2 regions of the Methylosinus sp. KRF6 genome follow, and region 1 is predicted to be linked to the other one. Evidence: riboswitches for the same ligand, from Rfam matches in the RefSeq annotation. Region 1 holds a riboswitch; the other holds the start of a gene.

Evidence for each region. A riboswitch is a leader RNA that binds a small molecule or an ion and turns the genes downstream of it on or off. The one in region 1 is predicted to bind cobalamin.
Region 2: it holds a riboswitch for cobalamin, as region 1 does, so the genes downstream of both, KP010_RS03465 (CbtB-domain containing protein) here and KP010_RS20790 (TonB-dependent siderophore receptor) in region 1, are expected to answer to the same signal.

What each region holds. Positions count from the first base shown of each region.
Region 1 covers NZ_JAHLJF010000005.1:10,281-17,999, forward strand. The annotation lists gene KP010_RS20790 (TonB-dependent siderophore receptor) at 1-1,979, opposite strand, end outside; cobalamin riboswitch at 2,090-2,295, opposite strand; gene KP010_RS20795 (cupin domain-containing protein) at 2,429-2,860, shown strand; gene KP010_RS20800 (NAD-dependent succinate-semialdehyde dehydrogenase) at 2,866-4,317, opposite strand; gene KP010_RS20805 (extracellular solute-binding protein) at 4,627-6,516, shown strand; gene KP010_RS20810 (microcin C ABC transporter permease YejB) at 6,523-7,632, shown strand; gene KP010_RS20815 (ABC transporter permease) at 7,666-7,719, shown strand, end outside.
Region 2 covers NZ_JAHLJF010000001.1:726,182-733,900, reverse strand. The annotation lists gene cobG (precorrin-3B synthase) at 1-729, opposite strand, end outside; gene cobN (cobaltochelatase subunit CobN) at 726-4,148, opposite strand; gene cobW (cobalamin biosynthesis protein CobW) at 4,158-5,192, opposite strand; gene KP010_RS03470 (CbtA family protein) at 5,189-5,896, opposite strand; gene KP010_RS03465 (CbtB-domain containing protein) at 5,904-6,089, opposite strand; cobalamin riboswitch at 6,120-6,313, opposite strand; gene cobO (cob(I)yrinic acid a,c-diamide adenosyltransferase) at 6,355-6,984, shown strand; gene KP010_RS03455 (hypothetical protein) at 7,039-7,362, opposite strand; gene KP010_RS03450 (Nramp family divalent metal transporter) at 7,503-7,719, opposite strand, start outside.

The sequences.
Region 1 (7,719 bases):
CCATAATTGAAGACTTCCTCATAGCGCGCGTCATTGACGTTCTCGATCCGCGCGAACACCGACATGCGCTCGTCGATCTTGTAATCGGCGAAGAGATCGAGCTTTGCGTAAGGCGCGAGCGTCACACGCTGCGAGAAAATATAGTCATAGTCGGGGTTCGGCCCGACGAAGGCGAGGCGCGCCTCGAGCTCCAGCCCTGCGATTCCCGTGTAGATGACGGAGCCTGTCGCCTTGTCGCGCGGCCGGCGGAACAGGCTGCGATGCGTCGTAAGATTTTCCGCAGCGAGATGCGTGTAGCTCGCGCGCAAACGCCATTCGCCGGGAACGACGATCGCCTCGCCGGAAAATTCGACGCCTTTCGTGCGCGCGCGGCCAACATTGTAGTAGCAGCCGAAAGCCTGCGTCGCCGCGCAGCTCGGCGCGCGACCGAACTCGATGAGATCGCGAAAGCGATTTTCGAACAGCGACAGCGATGCGTAGAGACGCTCGCCGAACAAAGATTGATCGACGCCGACGTCATATCCGACGCTCGTCTCCGGCGCGAGAGCAGGATCGCCATATTGGCTGAAGCGCTGATAGAGCGAGGCGACGCGCGCGCCGGTGCCGGCGCTGCCGCGCAATTTGGTCCCCGTCTCCTCAAGGCGATAGGCGGCGGTCGCGCGCCATGTCGCGAATGTGCGGTTCTGATCGACAGCGTCGATACGTCCGCCATAGGAGAGATCGACGCGCTCGAGCAAGGTGAGCTTATGCTGCGCGAAGCCCGAATGCGTCGTCTGCGCAGCGTCGATCGGCGTGAATGTGGTCGGCGGAACGGGGTCCTGCGACGTGTGGACGGACTCCGTCTCATTGCGCGCGCCGAAGGTCAGAAGACCAAAGCCGCCGAGCGAAAGATCGCCCTGATATTCGAAGCCGCGCCGCGTTCCACGATAGCCGCGCAGGCAATTATAGGCGTCGTAGCTCGCATCATAGCAGGAGCGCGCCTGCCAGACGTCGCGGTTCGTCACATTGCCGAACAAAGTGAAGCGATTGTGCAAGGCCTTGTCGAACATGTCGGCGTCGATGCGCGCATACCCTTGCGCAAATGTCGCATGTTGATGGTTCTGTGGATCGTAGACGTCGATCGCCGAGAAGGAATAGGGATTGTCGAAGCGGATGGCGCTGTCATAGCCGAAGAATGCGGCTTCGACCGCGATATCCTCGTTCACGCGATAGCCGAGGCGCGCGCTGGCGCCGCCTTTTCTGGTCGGGTCATTGGGCGGCAGAGGCGGCAGAGGCGTCTTGCCGTCGCCGATCGTCAGCGGCCGCGCAATGCGATAGCCATAGCGCGGATGGCCGTCGATCGTCAGCGCATCGATCGCGAATGCATACCACAAGCGATCCTCGCTTCCCGAGACGCGCGCGCGCAAATGCGCGGTTCCATAGGAGCCGCCTTCCAGGGAGAGAGACGCGCGCGGCCGCCCCTCGCCTTTGCGCGTGACGATGTGAATGACGCCGCCCATGGCGTCGGAGCCATAGAGCGCCGATTGCGGGCCGCGCAGCACCTCTATGCGCTCTATGTCCGTGGCGACGAGGCCGCCGAGATCGACGGAGCCATCAGTGGAGGACGAATCGCCGATGCGCACGCCATCGACGAGGACCAGCGTCTGGCCGGGCGTCGCGCCACGCAGAAAGACGGAGGTCTGCGCGCCGGGGCCGCCGGTCTCATAGAGATCGAGGCCCGGCGCGCCGCGCAGCGCCTCGGTGAGGCCGCTCGCGCCGCGCTTCTCGATCTGCGCGGAAGGGATCACGGTGACGGCGGAGGAGGATTTGTCGACGCGCTCTTCGACGCGATCGGCGGAGACGATGGTCGCCGCGCCGATTTCGACGGCAGGAAGCGCCTCCTGTCCCGCGGCGCGAGCGGGAAGGAGAAGCACGGCGGAAAAAAGCGCAAAACGAGAAGCGGCGCCCGCGAGGGCGGCCCGATGGGACAGGGAAGACATTGCTGAACGACTCGCAGCAGACGTGGGCCGTCACTGCGAAAGGTCGCGGCCCTCTCGCGCAAAGCGAAAAGGGTCTCGGCCGCCTCGGTGCACCCCGCCCGACGCTATCGCGCGTGACCACGACTGATGGCAGGTCTCCTGGCTCGCGGGTCAGCGCCTTCGGATCGCCTTCCCGGAGCGCATGGCTCCAGTGGCTCGTTTGATCCTCGGCTCACCGCTCACAGTTGCGGGGGCAGCCGCGGCTTCGCCCCGTCGCCGGCGCTCACCGCATTCCCTTTTGATCCCTCGAGAGGGAACCATCCCTTTCAATAGAGCCGCGCCGCGCCGCCGTGTCAAGCGCCCGCGCGCATGTGCGGAACGAAGCCGCGCGCGGCGCGTTTGGACGACGGTGGGCATCGCCCTCGGGTCTCGCCCCACGGAAAATTCGATTAGAATTTCGGAGAAAACAAATGAGCGCCATTCACCTCGTCGCCACCAATGACCTCCCGCGCGCGCAAGTCGGCGGCGTGGACGATCCGAGCGTGCGCTGGGCGGGCGCCTTCGCCTCCTGCGGCGAGCATGGAGCGACGCAGTCCTCGACCATCGTCTATGAGATCGAGCCCGGCGGACGGCTCGGCTGGCACACCGACGCCACCGAGGAGACGCAATATATTCTCGGCGGCTCCGGCGAATTGCGCGCCGAGGGCGGCGTCACCCATCATGTGCGGCCAGGCGACGTCTTCGTCATTCCTACGCCGCTACGGCATGATCTCGTCAACACGGGCGAGGAAACGCTGCGCGCCGTCGCCTTCTTCGCGGCGCCGATGTTCACGCAGCGTTTCGACAATGTGATGATCGCGCCCGACGTGCACGTGCTGGGCACGCCGAATCGCGCGGGCTGAGCGCCTCACATATTGCCGAGACAGACATATTTGATCTCGAGATAGCTCTCTATGCCGTATTTGGAGCCCTCGCGTCCCATGCCCGACTGCTTCACGCCGCCGAAAGGCGCCGCCTCGCTCGACATGAGCGACTCATTGACGCCGACCATGCCGAACTCGAGCTGCTCTGCGACGCGGAACACGCGCGCTATGTCGCGGCTGTAGAAATAAGCGGCGAGGCCATAATGCGTCGAATTGGCGAGGCGGATCGCCTCCGCTTCATCCTCGAAAGTGGTGATCGCGGCGACGGGGCCGAAGATCTCCTCCGCGAAGATCTGCATGTCCGGCCGCGTATCGAAGAGCACGGTCGGCGCATAGAAATTGCCGCCGAGCTCATGGCGACCGCCGCCGGTCAGCACTTTCGCGCCGCGCGCGCGGGCGTCGGCGACGAGACGCTCGACCTTCTCGACCGCCGCCTCCTCGATCAGCGGACCGATGACGACGCCGGGCTCGACGCCGCGCCCGACCTTCAGCTTCGAGGCCGCCTCGGCGAGCTTGGCGCCGAAAGCCTCGGCGACATCCCTATGCACGAGGAAGCGATTGGCGCAGACGCAGGTCTGGCCGCTGTTGCGATATTTGGTCGCGAGCGCGCCCTTCACGGCGAGATCGACATCGGCGTCGGCGAAGACGATGAAAGGCGCGTTGCCGCCCAGCTCCATCGAGCATTTCTGCACATTCTCCGCCGCCTGACGCAGAAGAATTTTCCCCACTTCGGTCGAGCCGGTGAAGCTGATCTTGCGCACGGTCGGATTGGAGGTCAGCTCCACGCCGACGCTGGCGGGGTCATTGGTCGTCACCACATTGAGCACGCCGTCCGGCACGCCGGCGCGCTGCGCGACCTCTGCGAGCGCTATGGCCGAGAGCGGCGTCAGCTCGGCAGGCTTCACCACCATGGTGCAGCCGGCGGCGAGCGCCGCGCCGGCCTTGCGCGCGATCATGGCGGAAGGGAAATTCCAGGGCGTGATCGCGGCGGTGACGCCGATCGCCTGCTTGAACACGAGAATGCGCTTCTCGCGCGCCTGCTGCGGAATTACGTCGCCATAGACGCGGCGGCCCTCCTCCGCAAACCAGTCGAAATAGGCCGCGGCATAGGCGATCTCGCCGCGCGCCTCGGCGATCGGCTTGCCCTGCTCCGCGGTGATGATCTGCGCGAGGCGCTCCTGATCGGCGAGCAGCAGATCATGCAGGCGCCGCAATATTTGCGCGCGCTCCTTGGCGAGCTTGCCGCGCCAGCCGGGCAAAGCGCGCTCGGCCGCCTCGATCGCGCGGCGCGTCTCGGCCGCGCCCAGGTCCGGGACCTCGGCCAATACCGCGCCCGTGGCCGGATCGCGAACGGCGAAGGTCGCGCCATTGTCGGCGCCGACGAAGGCGCCGTCGACGAAGGCCTGATGGCGGAACGGGCGGGGCTCTCTGGTCATCTCGGCTGCGCTCCCGACGCGATACGAAAGGGGCCATCGAATACGGCGCCTTGGCCAGCGGACACAACATTTAGCTTCCGCAAATCGCGCGGGAGAAGCCCGCCCGCGGTCCCGCTGCCTGAAAAGCGGCGTTTTCCTCGCGTATCCGGCGCCCTCCCGCGGAAGGCGGAACCGCGGCCCCGGCTCGCGCGTCATATGGGAAGCGACTGCAATCTCATATGGCTTCATCCCGAAAATCCGACATAATCGCGGGATTCGCGTGAGCCGCCGCGCTCACGCCAGCCCTGACGCCCCGAAAGCGAGATCACCTTGGCTGAAACACGCAATTTTCTTCCCGTGACGCGCCGCCGGGCGCTCGCCGCCATCTCGAGCCTCGCGGGGCTGGCCCTGCCGGAATGGGCCCTGCGCCCCGCCCTCGCCGAAGCTGCCGCTGGCGAGACCGAGAGCCATGGGCTCTCCATTTTCGGCGAGCTCGCCGAGCCCGCGGATTTTCCGCATTTCGCCTATGTGAACCCCAAGGCGCCCAAGGGCGGAACGCTGGTGATGGAGCCGCCGCCGCCCGAGACGAGCAGCTACGATTCGCTCAACCCCTATATTTTGCGCGGCAATCCGGCGGCGGGCGTCGGGCTCATCTATGACACGCTGATGGCAGGCAGCCTCGACGAGCGCGACGCGCTCTACGGCCTCGTCGCCAAGCAGGTCCGCATTTCTGCCGACAAGCTCACCTACACTTTTATGCTACGCAGAGAAGCGCGCTTTCACGACGGCTCGCCGCTCACTGCCCATGACGTCGCCTTCTCTCTCGATATTTTGAAAAATGAGGGCCATCCGTCGATCTCGCAATCGCTGCGCGACCTCGTGAGCGCGACGGCGATCGCAGACGACATTCTCGTCGTGAAGCTCGCGCCGAGTCGCACGCGCGACCTGCCGATCGTGGTCGCCAGTCAGCCGATTTTCTCCAAAGCATTTTATACGAAACACCAGTTCAACGAGACGACGATGGAGCCGCCTCTCGGCTCTTCGGCCTATAAGGTCGGGCCCTTCAACCCGGGCCGTTTCATATCCTTCGAGCGCGTGCCGGACTATTGGGCGAAAGACTTGCCGGTCAATGTCGGCCAAGCCAATTTCGACGTGATCCGCTTCGACTATTACGCTGATCGCAACGTCGCCTTCGAGGCGTTCAAAGCCGGCTCCTTCACCGCGCACGAGGAGTTCACTTCCGCGATTTGGGCGACAGGCTACGACTTCCCCGCCTTTCGCGAGGGGCGCGTCAAGCGCGAGGAAATCCCAGACTACAACAATTCCAACTCTCAAGGCTGGTTTTTGAACATTCGCCGGCCGGTTTTTTCCGATCCGCGCGTGCGCAAGGCGCTCGGCTACGCTTTCGACTTCGAGTGGACCAATCACAACCTTATGTATGATTCCTACAAGCGGACGAGCTCCTATTTCGAGAATTCGGACCTCGAGGCGGTAGGTCCGCCGACGCCCGCTGAGCTCGTGCTGCTGGAGCCCTTTCTCGATCAGCTGCCGAAAGAAGTCTTCGATGCGCCCTTCCAGCCGCCCGTCTCCGATGGATCTGGTCAAGACCGCAATCTGCTTCGCAAGGCCATCGATCTGCTGACCGAGGCCGGGTGCACGCGCAGGGACGGCGTGACGCGCCTGCCGAGCGGCAAACCGATCGAAGTCGAATTTCTCTATAATTCGAGCTTCTTCGAACGTCTCACCCAGCCCTTCGTCAAAAATCTGAAGCTTATCGGCGTCAATGCGCGCATCCGGATCGTCGACTCCGCGCAATACAAGGCGCGGCTCGACGATTTCGACTACGACATCATCATGGAGCGCCCGCGCATGGGCTATTCGCCGGGCGAGGAACTGCGCGTCATGTTCGGCTCCCGAGCGGCGGGAACCAAAGGCGAACGCAATGTGATCGGCGTCGCCGATCCGGTCGTCGACGCCCTCATCGAAAAGGCGCTGCTCGCAAACTCGCGCGCCGAGCTCGTCGCAATCTGCCGCGCTCTCGATCGTGTGCTGATCGCGGGCTATTATTGGATTCCGCATTATTACAAGCCGACGCATTGGATCGCCCATTGGGATGTGTTCGGCCGCCCGGAGCGCTACCCACGCTTCGACCCGGGCATAGCCGCGACATGGTGGTGGGACGACGCCAAAGCGCGCAAGATCAACTACACGGGGCGTTGAACGAATATGGCCGCCTATATTCTGCGACGCTTGCTGCTGATGATCCCGACGATCCTCGGCATCATGCTCATCTCCTTCGCCATTGTGCAATTCGCGCCGGGCGGCCCTGTCGAGCGCGTCATCGCGCAGCTGCAGGGCTATGACATGGGCGCGACCTCGCGCTTTTCCGGCGGCGGCGGCGATGTCGGCCGCGGCGGCGCGGCGACGCCCGGCGCCGGCGCGGAAGGCGCCTCCAAATATCGCGGCGCGCAGGGGCTCGACCCCAAATTCATCGCAGAGCTGGAAAAGCAGTTCGGCTTCGACAAGCCGGCCTGGGAACGCTTCCTGCTGATGGTGAAGAATTACGCCGTCTTCGACTTCGGCCGCAGCTATTTTCGCGACGAGAGCGTGCTGAAGCTCATCGGCGAGAAGCTGCCCGTCTCCATGTCGCTCGGCCTATGGATGACGCTGATCTCCTATTCCGTCTCCATTCCGCTCGGCATCGCCAAGGCGGTGCGCGACGGCGAGCGCTTCGACGCCTGGACCTCCAATCTCGTCATCATCGGCTATGCGATCCCGAGCTTTCTCTTCGCAATGCTGCTCATCGTGCTCTTCGCCGGCGGCTCCTTCTGGCAGATTTTTCCGCTACGCGGCCTCGTCTCGGAGAATTTCTCGGAGCTGTCGCTCATCGGCAAGGTGGGCGATTATCTCTGGCACATCTTCCTGCCCGTGCTCGCCATGACGCTCGGCGCCTTCGCGACACAGACCTTTTTGACCAAGAACTCTTTCCTCGACGAGATCCGCAAGCAATATGTGCAGACGGCGCGCATGAAGGGCCTGACCGAGAATCGCGTGCTCTATGGCCATGTGTTCCGCAACGCCATGCTCATCGTCGTCTCCGGCTTTCCGGGCGCCTTCGTGCATGCCTTCCTGACCGGCTCGGTGCTGATCGAGACCATCTTCTCGCTCGACGGGCTCGGCTATCTCTCCTACGAATCCATCGTCAATCGCGATTATCCGGTGGTGTTCGCCAATCTCTATATTTTCGCGCTGCTGGGCCTCGTGGTGAATCTCCTCTCGGACCTCACCTACACATGGATCGATCCGCGCATCGATTTCGAGACGCGCGAGGTCTGACCGATGAACGAGACCAGCATCCCTGCCCCGACGATGAAACTCGCGCCGGAAATTCCGGGCGGCGGGCTGTTTCACCTGCGGCCGATC
Region 2 (7,719 bases), on a different contig from region 1:
AAGCGCTCCGAAAATCTCTGCTGCAGAGGCTGCGCGACAGAGCGATTCATACGGCGTCGGCGTGAGAGCAGCCGCCTCGGCCAGCGCCTCGAGGCCGAAGGCGGCGACGACGTTGCGCATGCGACGCAATTCGAATTCACGGCCTTTCCGCAAGTCGAGAAAAGCACGCGCGAGCGCGAGCGCTACATCGCTCGCCGTTTCCGGCGTTGCGAGAAAAGCGCGCGCGCGCGCGCCATCGGCGATGACGGCGACAGTGTCGCCATGCGCCTCGAGGCGAATATCCATTGTCGAGGCGGAAAGGCCGAGCGCGCCGCCATCATCGACGAGAAAGCCGAACTTTCCTGGCAACGCCAGCAGAGCAGCGTCCTTCACGAGCGATTGCGCGAGACGCGCGACGAGGGCGCTCGCCTGCGCGCCGGCGAAAGGCGAGACGAGAAAATTGAGCAGGCTCTCCGTCGCCGCATCTTCGGCGAGCAGTCCGAGCGCGGCGAGGCGGCTCTGCGCCTGCTCGAGCTTCTCTTCGCTCACGCCGCGCAATTGCAATTGCGCGCGCTGCGAGAGATCGACGAGGCCATTGCCGCAATCCCGCGCGATCGATGCGATCTCGCGCGCGTGCTGCGCCGAAAGACGCGGATGCGTGGTTTTCGCGCGCAAGAGAAGGCCGTCGCCGCTCTGCATCGGCCGCAGCGCGCCGGGACACCAGCCTTGGATTTTTGGCGCGGCGGTCATAGCGAAAGCCCTTCGAGCGCCGCGGCGACGCTGTTGCGCCGCGTGCGCCACAAGCCGCGCGCTATGGCGCGCTGGAACATGTCGCGAATGGCCTCCGCCGCGCGCGGATTGGCGGCGAGCAGAAAATCGCGAACATTCGGCGCGCCGAGCGTCGAATCGAAGACGAGATCCCATTGCGCGTCGCGCACATGCGGCGTCGTCGCGGCGAAGGCGAAGAGATTGTCGAGCGTCTCGGCGATTTCCGCCGCGCCGCGATGGCCATGGCGCATCTGCCCCTCGAGCCAGCGCGGATTGGCGGCGCGACCGCGAATGACGCGCGCGATCTCTTGCTCGAGCGAGCGCAGCTTCAATGCTGCGGGGCGCGTCGCGTCGATATGCGTGATCTGCGCGGAGCCGCCGAGCGCGGCGTTGGCGGCGGAAAATCCGCCTTCGAATTCGGCGAAGGCGGCGCCGGTGAGCACATCCGTCTCCGCCATATCCTGCACATGCAGCAGAGCGTCGGCGACGCCGACGCGCTCGCCGAAAGCCTCGCGCGCCGGCGCGCTCTCGCCATTGCGCGAGACCGCATGGCCTCCCGCCATGAGAAAAGCCTGGCCCAATGCATTGCGAGTCTCGCCGCGCGCGATGGCCTCGGAAAGGCCGAGGCCATAGCTTCCCTGCGCGGCGCCGAAGACGCGCTCGAGCGCTCGGCCGGCGCGGCGAGCGGCGGCGAGCGGATTGGACTCGTCCTCTTCATCGAGCGCCGCCACAGCTGCGACAGCGTCATGGTAGAGCGCGATGAGGCCGGGGAACATATCGCGAAAGAGCCCCGATATATGCAGCGTGACGTCGACGCGTGGAAAATCGCGGCTCGCGAGCGGCAGGATCTCGAAGCCGCAGACGCGCGCGCTGGCGTTGTCCCAGAGCGGCGCGACGCCTATCAGCGCCAGCGCTTGCGCGAAATCCTCGCCGCCGGTGCGGATGGTCGCGCTGCCCCAGAGATCGAGCACGATATTGCGCGGCCATTCGCCATGCTCTTGCGCATGACGCATCATCACCTCGCGCGCCGCGCGGGCGCCGATATCATGCGCGGTGCGCGTCGGAACATGGCGCGGATCGATGCAGAAGAGATTGCGGCCTGTGGGCAGAACATCGGCGCGTCCGCGCGAGGGGGCGCCAGCCGGGCCGGGCTCGACGAAACCGCCCGCGAGCGCACGCAGCAAGCCGCTCGCTTCGGCTGCGCCGCATGGCCCTTCGCCGAATATGTGCAGCCCATCGCCGATGCGCATTTCCTTCACATCGCAGAGCCAGGCGTCGAGCCGCGCCAATGCTTCCGCGCGATCGGTCTCGCGTGTGACGCCGCAGTCCTGCGCGAGGCCGCTGCGTTCGGCGACATCGAGAATCGTTTCCGCCACCAGCTCGGCGCGGCGTGGATCGAGAGTCGCGGCGCTCGCATATTCGTCGAGCAGGCTCTCTATCTCCTCCGCCTCGGCGACGAGTCCAGCTTCGACGAGCGGCGGAGTCATATGGCCGATCGTCACCGCGCCGGCGCGGCGCTTGGCTTGCGCCGCCTCGCCCGGATCATTGACGATGAAAGGATAGACGAGCGGCGTGGCGCCGAGCAAAACCTGTGGCGCGCAAGACGGGCCGAGCATCGCCGATTTGCCGGGCAGCCATTCCAGCGTGCCATGTGTGCCGAGATGAATCAGCGCGTCTATGCGTCGACTGTGGCGGAGCCACAGATAGAAAGCGACATAGGCGTGGCGCGGCGCGAGCTCGGCGTCGTGATAGGTCTCGCGACGTTCGGCTCTGCTTCCGCGATCCGGCTGCAATGCGACGACGAGCTTGCCGGTCTCTATGCAGGAAAAGCGAAAGGCGCCTTTCGCGAGCGCCGGATCTTCTTCTGGCGCGCCCCAGGCGGCGAGGACTTGCCGCGTGAAGTCGTCCGGCAGCGTGGCGAAGAGGCGATGATATTCGGCGAGCGGCAGCTCGGCGCAATGCGCAGCGTCCTCGAGCGCGCGCATGACGAGATCGGGAGCTGTCGTCTCTCCGCCGTCATGATCGAGAGATCCGATTTCGTAACCGGCGTCGCGCAGCAGATCGCAAATGGCGATCACGCTTTGCGGCGTGTCGAGGCCGATCGCATAGCCGCCGCGTCCCCGTCGGGCCGGATAATCGGAGAGCACCAGCGCGAGATTTTTCTCGCTATGCCCGAGGCGGCGCAGGCGCGCCCAATTTTGGGCGAGCGCCGCGACGTGATCTATGCGCGACGGCTCGGGCGAATGGCGGATTTCCGCGAATTCGCTCGCTGCGCGTTCGCGCGTTTGCGCCTTGAACGAGACGGCGCCGGCGAAGATGCGGCCGTCCACCTCGGGCAGCACGACATTCATCGCGAGATCGGCGCCATTGGCGCCGCGCTTGGAGTTCTCCCAGGCTTCGCGCGTCGAAGTGGCGAGCGCGATTTGGAGAACAGGCGCGTCGGCGCGATCGAGCACCGAGCCGCCTTCCGTGCGCGCGGAGAAGGCGGTGGCGTTGAGAATCACATCGGGACGGAATTCTGCGATCGTCTGCGCGAGCAGCGTCTCGCAGGCGGCGTCCTTGAGGCTGGCGACGAAATAGGCTTCGACGCAGAAGCCGCGGTCATGCAGCGTATCGGCGAGCGCGACGATCGGTGCGAAATCGCCGGCGAGCCAGGCGGAGCGATAGAAGGTGACGAGCGCGCGCGGAGCCGACGCCGCCTGTGCGCCGCTCGATTGGCCGGAGGCTCCCTCATCCTGAGGAGCCCGCGCAGCGGGCGTCTCGATGGACGGGAGAGCCGTCCTCTTCGTGCTTCGAGACGGCGGCTGCGCCGCCTCCTCAGCATGAGGGGGAGGGTTGGCGCCGAGGGCGGTGCGGCAGGCTTGTTCGCAGCGGCCGGCGAGCGGCGCGGGCGCGCTCTCGCTCCAGGGCGTGGGCGTTCCTGCGAGAGTCGCGGCGTAGCCGAGGAAGGAACGTAGATTGTCCGGGCCGCCGTCGCGGAAGAAGGACCAGATGCGCGTGAGCGCGTCGGAAGAAAGCGTGGAGGCGCGCTCCAGTCTTTCATCGCTGTGCATGTCGCCCGGAACGATCGCCAGCGCGAAGCCGCGCATTTTCGCTGCGGTCGCGAGCTCGTCGACGCCATAGGCCCAATAATCCTTGCCGCCGAGCAGGCGGACGACCACGAGCCGCGCATGACGCGCGACCTTGTCGATATAGAGATCGACCGAATAGGGGTGCTTCAGCCTGGCGAGCGAGGCGCAGCGCAAGGAGGGAAGCGCGGCGTTCTGCTCATGCAGCTCGGCGAGGAGGGAAAGCTCGGCGTCGGAGAAGGAGAGGAAGACGATCTTCGCGGGCGTCTGCCCGAGGTCGACCGCCGCCTCATTATCGTCGAGGCCATGGAGATCGCGCGCGAGCAGATGCATGGCGCGTCCTCAGCTCGTCAGCATGGCCGTCACGCCCGCGCGATCGAGACCCTTTTCGCCGATGACGACGAGGCGGCTCGCGCGATTCTCATCGGCGCGCCAGGGGCGGTCGAACTGATGACGAAAGCGCGCGCCGACGCCCTGCACCAATAGGCGCATCGGCTTGCCGGCGATCTCGACGAAGCCTTTCATGCGCAAAACATCATGCGCCTCGGCGACGCGAGCCAAGCGCTCGATCAGCTCGGCCGGGTCGCGCGCGGCGGCGATCTCGACGATGAAGCTCTCGAAATCGTCGTGATCGTGGTCCTCTTCCGTATCATGATGAGAGGGGCGATTGGCGAGATCGTCCTCCGCCGCCGCGCCGAGACCGAGCAGAATGGCGGGGTCGAGCCTGCCCTCGCTGGCGCGCAGCAGCTTTACCGCGCGTGGCGCAGTGGCGCGGATTTGCTCCGTGACTTGCGCTTCCTCTTCCGCACTCAGCAAATCGGTCTTGTTGAGCACGATGAGATCGGCGCAGAGCAGTTGATCCTCGAAAACTTCTTCCAGCGGATTGTCGTGGTCGATCGCGAGGGTTTCGGCGCGCTCTTTCGCGATGGCGTCGAGATCGTCGGCGAAGCGGCCTGCCGCCACCGCCGGGCCGTCCACCACGGCGATGACGCCGTCAACGGTGAGATGCGGGCGGATCGTCGGCCATTCGAAGGCTTTGACCAGAGGCTTGGGCAGAGCGAGGCCGGAGGTCTCGATGATGATGTGCTCCGGCCGGTTCGGATGCGCGAGCAGCGCCTCGATCGCCGGCGCGAAATCGTCGGCCACCGTGCAGCAGAGGCACCCATTGGCCAGTTCGACGATGTTTTCCTCCGGGCAATTCTCCACGCCGCAGGCGCGAAGAATATCGCCGTCGACGCCGACATCGCCGAACTCGTTGATGACGAGTGCGAGGCGGCGGCCACGCGCCGTCTCGAGGATGTGGCGAATCAGCGTCGTCTTGCCGGCGCCGAGAAATCCGGTGACGATGGTCGCGGGGATTTTGGCGAATGTGCTCACGCCGCGGCCTCCGCGCTGGTCTTTGTCGAGAGATGCCGCCAGACGAAGCCGACCGCCGCGCCGACCAGAATCCAGGTGATCGCGTGAATGGCGAGAGAAGCGGCGGCGAAACGCGCGGCCAGTTCGGCTGGCGCGGTGCTCTCGGGCGCGGGCGGCTGCGGCGCGCCGATGAGATGCGGCGCGAGAATCAGCGCGACACCCAGTGCTTTGATGAGCGGACGCTCGACGCGCAGCACGGCGAAAAGGCCGGCGCCGGTCGCGGCCGCGGTGCCGATCCACCAGAATTGGCGCGCGGCGAGATCGCCGGCGGCGCTGCCCGGCAGTTCCGGCGCGAGGCCGAGACTGGTGGCGAGGCCGGTGGAGGCGAAGGCGCAGGCGCCCCAGAGCGCGGCGCGCTTGGGTTCGATCGTCTCGCCGGAGAGCAGCATCAGCGCGAGCAGCACGAAAGCGTAGCCGACCGCGGTGACGCTCGTCGCGACGCTGGTCACGGCGGTGCGCTGGAGGCCCGGCGCGGGCTCCCAAGCGGACTCGGCGGCGTGCTCGTGCTGATGCGCCTCGCCTCCCGCATGGGCCTGCTCGGCCGCGGTCTCATAGACCTCGGCGGCGAGGATCAGCGGAGTCGTGGTGACATTCTGCAGGGCCGCGACCGCGAGCCCCGCGAGAAGGCCGGCCAATAGGCCGACCGCGAGGAGTCGCTGGATCACCGCTGCGTCAGTGGCAGGGGAAGCCGAGCGAATGGCGCGAATCATGCGCTGCGTTATGCGCGACGCTCGCATAGGAGAAGCCGGCGAGATAGACGAGGCCGGCGCCGAGCGTGAAGACGACCAGCGCGGCGCGCAGGATCTCGAGGCGGCTGGCGGAGAGAATCGCGGCGGCGGAAAGGGTCTTCGTGGTCATGTTCTGCTCCTCGCCGCCCCACCGGCGGCATTCGTGGTTTCGCTGGACGGCAGGTCTCCTGGCTCACGGGTCGCTGCGCTCGCCGCCTTCCCGGGCTTTCACCCAGTGGCCTCACGGGCTCGCGCTCGCCGCTCACAGTTGCGGGGGCAGCCGCGGATCGGGGCGAGCCCCTACCGCATTCCCTCTTCGCCTCCTTGCGGAGGACCGTCGCGAACAGTCATATGACGGAGAGAAGGAGCCGTCAAACGGCTAGGAGGCGCTGATCATGTCGGAAGTCGCGGAAGAAGACGCCGCCCGCCGCCATCGCGAGAAGATGGAGAAGCGTAAGGCCGTGCAGGACGCCGAGGTCGCCGGCAAGAGCATCGCCGAGAAGGGCCTGCTGATGGTCCATACCGGCCCCGGCAAGGGCAAATCGACCGCGGCCTTCGGCCTCGCTCTGCGGGCCATGGGGCATGGTTTCCGCGTGGGCGTCGTGCAATTCGGCAAGGGCGCCTGGGACACCGGCGAGCGGCGAATCCTCGAGAAGCTCGGCGCAGAGGAGGAGCTGCTCTGCTGGCGCACGCTCGGCGAGGGCTTCACCTGGGAGACGCAGGACCGCGTCCGCGACGAGGCTGCGGCCCGCCGCGCCTGGGACGCCGCGAAGGAGATGATGGCCGATGCGTCGATAAGACTGCTGGTGCTCGACGAATTGTCGATCGCGCTGCGCTATGAGCATCTGCCGCTGGCGGAGGTGGTCGAGGCGCTAACGGCCCGGCGCGGCGATCTGCATGTCGTCGTCACCGGCCGAAACGCCAAGCCCGAACTGATCGCCATCGCCGATCTCGTTACCGAGATGACGCTGGTGAAGCATCATTTCCAGGCCGGGGTGAAGGCGCAGAAGGGCGTCGAGTTCTGAGAGCGGCGTCCCGGCCGGCCGAGGCCTCGCCGGGAGCCGATCGACGAGCCGCGATCAGCAGACCCAGTGACGGCGGCCGTTCCACCAGCGCCAGCAGGCGTTGGGGGCGACGCGCGGCCCCGCGTAATAGCGTGGTCCCGCATAATAGGACCGTCCATAATACCCCCCGCCATAACCGCCGCCCCATCCGGCGTGGCGCCCGGCGTGATGGCCGTGATGGCCGTGATGATGATGGCGGCCGTGATGATGATGGTGGCGGTGGTGGTGGTGGTGGCCGTGATGGTGATGGCCGTGATGATGGTGGCCGCGGGCGGAGGCCGCGCCGGGCAGCATCAGCGCGCCGATCAGAGCCGCTGCATAAACCATATGTCGAATCATGCCGTTCTTTCCTTGCTTTGATCGAGGAGGCTCTCGGCGCCGCCTCGGCTGGGAAAGAACGTCGCGCGCAAAGGGATTGTTCCGGCGCGCGCATGGTAAACGCCGCCTTGCCGGACCACATGGTCAAGGGAGGGTTAAGATCAGCCGAGGATCGCGTCGAGGATGAGCTTGCCGTTGAGCGCGATAATGGCCAGCGCGATGACGGCCGCGACGGCGGTGGTCGCCCGCGGCGCCGTGAGTTCGCCCATGAATTTGCGCGAGGCGGTGAACCAGACCAGGGGCCCGACGGCGAAAGGCAGAGTGAAGCTCAGCACCACCTGGCTCAGCACCAGCAGATGGGCGGTCGCCTCTTCCCCG